Linked DNA regions of Paraburkholderia bryophila. The protein of the gene in region 1 interacts with the protein of each later gene in a pairwise test. Links are inferred from orthologs where the notes say so. Each region holds a gene or a part of one and is shown in the gene's direction. Other genes may lie near its edges.

Region 1 (3,164 bases):
TGCCGCTGCATCCGCTGCGCCTGCATACGCTGGTCGCGCCGATCGCGCATGAAGAATGCGCGCCGCATGTGGCGATCGTCGACGCGGTCAAGCGGATTGCGATCAGCCGGATGAATCATCGGCTGCGAATTGCGGGTGGCGCGGTGCTGCAGAGCGCCGCCCAGATCGACAAGCCGCTCGGCGAAGCGTTGACCAAAGAAGCGCTGGCGCTGCTCGGCCAGGCCACGCACGACTGGATTCCGGGCGCGGCGCGGATCTCGGCGGCGCTGCCGTGGGAAGGCGTCAAACTGCTGTCGCCCGATGGTTTGCCGGTGATCGGCAACGCGCTGCATCCGCGCCTGTTCGTCAATGTCGGTCATGGCCCGGCGGGCTGGGGGCTGGCCTGCGGCGCGGGCAAACTGATCGCCGATCTGATGTCCGGTCAGACGTCGGATGTGCCGGCGGATACGCTAGCGGCGCTGCGCGCGGACCGTTTCTAGTCGCAGCCGGCCGATGGGTTCGCGCGGCGCGCTCATCGGCACTACCATAGCGGCTTCTCCAGCTTCCTCGCCTTGGGCCTAGCCCCAAGGCGAATCGCCCGCCGCCATGACCGAAGCCGACCTCACCCCGCCCACCCTCACCCGCCCTCGCAACAAGGCGCTGCCTTTACTGACGCTGACCGATCTGCGGCTCGCCGAATCGCAGGCCGCGGCCGGCTTGCCCGAGCACACGCTGATGGCGCGCGCCGGCAAGTCCGCGGCGAGTTTCCTGCAAGAGCTGATCACACGCGACACGTCGATCGAACGGGCAAAGCAGAAGGTGTGGCTGATCGCCGGCCCCGGCAATAACGGCGGCGACGCGCTGGTCCTCGCGACGGAACTGCACAAAGGTGGCATTGCCGTGGAACTGTGCATGCCGGTCGACGTGAAGCCGGACGACGCCCGCTGGGCCCTCGATCTGGCGCGTGCTGCCGGCGTGGCGATCAGCACGGCGCCGCCCGCGTCGCTGGACGGCTACACCTGGCTCGTCGACGGCATGTTCGGCATCGGCCTGACACGCGCCCTCGACGGCGTCTTCGCGACGGTCGCACGCCAACTTTCGCAGCGCGCCAAAGCGCGGCCGCGTAAAGGCGGCGTGCTGGCGCTCGACGTCCCCAGCGGCCTCGACAGCGACACCGGCACGGTGGTCGGCGAAAGCGACGGCGCGGCCGTGCACGCCACACACACGATCAGCTTCATCGCCGCCAAACCGGGGCTGTTCACCGCGCAAGGCCGCGACCTCGCCGGCTCGGTCACCGTTGCACCGATCGGCATCGACTCCAGCAAACGCACGGCCGTGCAACTCAACGCGCCCGACCTGTTCGCAGGCTTCCTGCCGCCACGCGATTTCGCCACCAACAAGGGCACCTTCGGCAGCCTCGCCGTGGTCGGCGGCGACACCGGCATGTGCGGCGCGCCGATCCTCGCGTCGCGCGCGGCGCTGTACACCGGCGCGGGCAAAGTGCACGTCGCGCTGCTGGGCGACGGCGCGCCGCCCTACGATCCGCCGCATCCCGAACTGATGCTGCACGCGATCGACGCTCTCCCGCTCGACAAGATGGACGCGCTCGCGATCGGCTGCGGCATGGGCGAGCGCGAGCGCGCCACCCAGGTACTGCATGACGTGCTGCAACTCGACATGCCGAAACTGTTCGACGCGGACGCGCTGAATCTGATCGCGAAAGATCCGTCGCTCGCGGCCGAACTCACCGCGCGCGGCGTGCAAGGCGATCCGTGCCTTCTCACGCCCCATCCGCTCGAAGCCGCGCGCCTGCTCGGCACCGACGCGCCCGGCGTGCAGCGCGACCGGCTCGGCGCGGCGCGCGCGCTGGCCGCGCGCTTTGCCAGCGTGGTGGTGCTGAAAGGCACCGGCACGATCATCGCCGCGCCCGACGGCCGCCTCGCGATCAATCCGACCGGCAACGCCGCGCTCGCGACGGGCGGCACCGGCGACGTGCTCGGCGGCATCATCGGCGCGCTGCTCGCGCAGCATCTGCCGCGCTACGAAGCGGCGTTGGCGGGCGTCTATCTGCACGGCCTCGCCGCCGACACGCTGACGGCGCAAGGGCATGGTCCCGCTGGCTTGACGGCGGGCGAACTGGCGCCGATGGTGCGGAGTTTGCTGAACCGGCTGTTTTATCCGGCGACGGAAGGGTGAGACGTGGGACGCGGCGCCCGCATCCCAAACTCTGCGCCGCGCCGCCAAAGCGCGCCTGCCTGTCACCCTTCACACAAGGCCGCTATACTGAACGACTGCGCCGCGCGTCGGATTCGAAGCGGGTGGCGGCGAAGCTTCAGCGCACTCGCACTCGCGCGGCGAACGCTTAAAGCCTCCCCACCGCCCAGCACATCACCGGCCGCGCGGCATCGCTCTAACAGCATCGTTGCCTCATCCTCGGCAGCGCTTCACGCGCTCGCCTTCCTTCGTGCCCTTGGTTAGACGGACGCTATGACGCAGAACTCGCTCCCCTCCTGGTCCTCGCTGCAAACGCATTACGACAAGATTCGCGATGCGCACCTGCGCGACTGGTTCGCCCCCGAGAACGATCCCGCCCCCACCCGCGCCGAGCGCTTCGCGTTCGCCGGCGGCGGTCTCGCGGCCGATTTCTCGAAGAACCGCATCACCGACGAAACCCTCAAGCTGCTCGTGCAACTCGCGCGTGAAGCCGGCGTCGAAAAGCGCCGCGACGCAATGTTCGCCGGCGAGGTCGTCAACCCGACCGAAGGCCGCGCCGCCTTGCACACCGCCTTGCGCGCCACCGATCCGAAAGCGCCGTTCTTCGACCAGGTCCAGGCCGAGCGCGCGAAGATGGCCGCGTTCGCCGACCAGGTGCGCAGCGGCGCATGGACCGGCTACACCGGCAAGCGGATCCGCTATGTGGTGAACATCGGCATCGGCGGCTCGGACCTCGGGCCGAAAATGGTCGTGCATGCGCTGCATCACCTGGCCACGCCCGAGATCACCACGCACTTCGTGTCGAATGTAGACGGCGCCGATCTGTACAACGTGATGCAGCAGATCGATCCCGAGGAAACGCTCGCGATCATCGTCTCCAAGACGTTCACCACGCTCGAAACCATGACCAACGCGCGCTCGCTGCGCGACTGGTTCATCGAGAAGGGTTGCCCGGAAAGCGCGCTGGCGAA
Region 2 (3,194 bases), 270 kb from region 1 along the record:
AGCATCCGGGTCTGTTCCGCATCCACGCGGGCCCGACCCCGGAAAAGCTCGAGAATCTGCGCACGTTCCTGCGCGGCATGGGTCTCTCGCTGGCCGGCGGCGACAAACCGCACGCCAGCGACTACGCCGCACTGATGGCGCAGATCCGCGAGCGGCCCGACGCGCAGATGCTGCAAACCATGCTGTTGCGTTCCATGCAGCAGGCGGTCTACAGCCCGGACAACATCGGCCACTTCGGTCTCGCGTATGAGGCGTATGCCCACTTCACGAGCCCGATCCGCCGTTATCCCGATCTGCTTACGCACCGCGCGATCTACGCGATCCTGCAGGGCCGCAAGTATCAGCCGGAGCCGCCGCCAGGCATCGAGTTGAATACGGCGCTGTCGCCGCGCGCTCGCGCCATGCAGCAGGCCGACGAAGAAAAACGTGGCCGTGCGCGCGCGAACAACGTGGCGATCTGGGAAGAACTCGGTCTGCATTGCTCGGCCAACGAACGCCGCGCCGACGAAGCCTCGCGCGACGTCGAAGCCTGGCTGAAGTGCTACTTCATGCGCGACAAGCTCGGCGAAGAGTACGGCGGCATGGTGAGCGGTGTGACGTCGTTCGGCATTTTCGTGCAGCTCGATTCGCTGTTTATCGAAGGCCTCGTGCACGTCACCGAACTCGGCTCCGACTACTTCCAGTACGACGAGATCAAGAACGAGTTGCGCGGCGAGCGCACCGGCATCCGCTACCGTTTGTCGGATCGTGTGCGGGTGCAGGTGAGCCGCGTCGATCTGGATGCGCGCAAGATCGACTTCCGCCTCGTGCGCGATACGCCGATCAAGCCGCCGGCAGCGCGTGGCGCGTTGGCCGACAAGTCGTCGGGGTCGGGTGAAAGCGGTGGGGCGCGCGTGCGCTCGTTGCCGCCCATGGACGGCGGTGGCGGTGGTAACGCCTCCGCGCCGGGAGCACGGCGCAAGAAAGCCGCGCCGGCGCAAACCGTCGCAGTGAAGGAAGCACGCGCGGCGCGCGGTGCGGCGAAGAAGCATGGCGCCGCGGCCAAACCGGCAGCGAAATCGCAGGCTCGCAAGAAGCGCTGAAGCGGCCTTGTTTTAGAACCGCGCGCATCGGGTACGGAGCAACGTACCCGATGCGCGCGGTGTTCGTTTTAACGCGGTCAAGTAATCGAGCAAAACCTGCAAGCGGGTAGCGTAACGAAGCGCCCAGCCAAGTACTCAAGCTCGTCTTCATCACAGCAGCGCGCGTTGCAGTCGCGCTCAATCAAAGGTTGTATCAGTCATGTCACGTCTCAAGGTTTTATACGGTTTCCACGCAGTGACCGCACGTATGCGGCACGATGCGTCGACGGTCGAAGAGGTCTATTACGACGCAACGCGCAAAGATCGTCGCATGACCGAATTTCTGCACACGGCGAAAGAAGCCGGCGTGCGTCTGATCGCCGCCGACGAAACGCGTCTGTGGGGTCTCTCGCACACCGAGCGTCACCAGGGCGTGGTGGCGCGCGCGACCGACATGCCGCTCGCGCAGAACCTGGCGGAACTGCTCGACGGTATCAACGGTAAGGCGCTGATTCTGGTGCTGGACGGCGTGACCGATCCGCACAACCTCGGCGCGTGTCTGCGGGTGGCGGATGCCGCCGGCGCGCATGCGGTGATTGCCCCGCGCGATCGTGCGGTCGGGTTGAACGCGACGGCGGCGAAGGTCGCGAGCGGCGCGGCGGATACCGTGCCGTACATCACCGTGACGAATCTGGCGCGCGCGCTGCGTGAGCTGAAAGATGCGGGCGTGTGGGTAGTGGGCACGGCGGATGAAGCCACCAAGAGCCTGTACGAAACGGAACTGGATGGCCCGGTCGCACTGGTGATGGGCGCGGAAGGCGAGGGCATGCGCCGTCTCACGCGCGATACCTGCGATATGGTGATGCAGATTCCGATGGCCGGGACGGTGGAGAGTTTGAATGTTTCCGTGGCGAGCGGCGTGTGTCTGTTCGAAGCGGTGCGTCAACGGTCGGTGAAGAAGTAAATCGCGGAAGCTATCCCCGAGCCCCACGCGCCACTCCGGTAAACTAGCCATTTTTACTGCACGCCAGCCTCTCCCATGACTCAAGACGAACTCAAGCAACTGGTCGGCCAGGCCGCCGCCGACTACGTGAACGCCACCGTGCCGGAAGGCTCGATCATCGGTGTCGGCACCGGCTCCACCGCGAACTGTTTCATCGACGCGTTGGCCGCCAGCAAGTCGCGCTATCGCGGCGCGGTGTCGAGCTCGCTCGCCACCACCGCGCGTTTGCAATCGCACGGCTTCAAGGTGCTCGACCTGAACGAAATCGATTCGCTGCGCGTGTACGTGGATGGCGCGGACGAGATCGACCACAGCGGCGCGATGATCAAGGGCGGCGGCGGCGCGCTGACGCGCGAGAAAATCGTCGCGTCGGTGTCGGACGTATTCGTCTGTATTGCAGATTCGAGCAAGCTGGTCGACACGCTCGGCAACTTCCCGCTGCCGATCGAAGTCGTGCCGATGGCGCGTACCGCGATCGGCCGCCGACTCACCGCGCTCGGCGGTGTGCCGGTGGTCCGTGTGACGAAAGAAGGCGTGCCGTTCATTACCGACAACGGTAACGAAATCATCGACGTCAAAGGTCTGCGCATTAGCGACCCGCGCACGCTGGAAATGCATGTCAACGCATGGCCGGGCGTAGTGACGGTGGGTCTGTTCGCGGGCCGTGGTGCGAATCTGTGCCTGCTCGGCACGGACACCGGCGTTGAAACGATCGAGTACAGCAAGGACTGATCGAGCTACGTTTGAACCGCGCGTGAGTCTGTTGAGAAAGGCTCACGCGCGTATTCTTCAGTGGGTTTTCAGAACCCACGGCGGTTAGCGCATCTACTAGCGCCACGACCCACGCAGCAACCCACGCAGCAACCCACGCTTCACCCACCTCATCGCGCAACCCGCCGGATCGCCTGCGTCATCTTCTCCAGATACTGCTCCACCGAAAACGCCGACCGCGCATCATCCCGCGCCTGTCGCGCGAGGCGCTGCGCGAGCACGGGATCGTCCCGCAACGTGCCGATCGCCTCCGCCAATGCGCCGACATCGCCAGGCTTCACCAGCCAGCCATTGTGCCGATGCCGCACGATCTCGGTCACGCCGCCCGCCGCCGCCGCAATCACCGGGCGCGCCGCCGC

What was found.
Region 2: the proteins of GGD40_RS03400 (region 1) and rlmB interact in binary tests that used the Escherichia coli proteins (3 or more experiments, as listed by UniProt). The link is inferred for Paraburkholderia bryophila from one-to-one orthologs.

What each region holds. Positions count from the first base shown.
Region 1 is NZ_JACCAS010000001.1:790,547-793,710, forward strand. The notes cover bases 34-2,880. They hold GGD40_RS03400 (NAD(P)H-hydrate dehydratase), read left to right. Parts: upstream 34-585; coding sequence 586-2,175; downstream 2,176-2,880. Other genes in these bases: GGD40_RS03395 (FAD-dependent oxidoreductase), read left to right, coding at 34-479; pgi (glucose-6-phosphate isomerase), read left to right, coding at 2,467-2,880. In the rest of the region: more of GGD40_RS03395, read left to right, coding at 1-33; more of pgi, read left to right, coding at 2,881-3,164. UniProt on the Escherichia coli protein: Bifunctional enzyme that catalyzes the epimerization of the S- and R-forms of NAD(P)HX and the dehydration of the S-form of NAD(P)HX at the expense of ADP, which is converted to AMP.
Region 2 is NZ_JACCAS010000001.1:1,057,138-1,060,331, reverse strand. The notes cover bases 277-3,153. They hold rlmB (23S rRNA (guanosine(2251)-2'-O)-methyltransferase RlmB), read left to right. Parts: upstream 277-1,281; coding sequence 1,282-2,025; downstream 2,026-3,153. Other genes in these bases: GGD40_RS04780 (glycosyltransferase family 4 protein), read right to left, coding at 2,946-3,153; rpiA (ribose-5-phosphate isomerase RpiA), read left to right, coding at 2,101-2,796; rnr (ribonuclease R), read left to right, coding at 277-1,082. In the rest of the region: more of rnr, read left to right, coding at 1-276; more of GGD40_RS04780, read right to left, coding at 3,154-3,194. UniProt on the Escherichia coli protein: Specifically methylates the ribose of guanosine 2251 in 23S rRNA.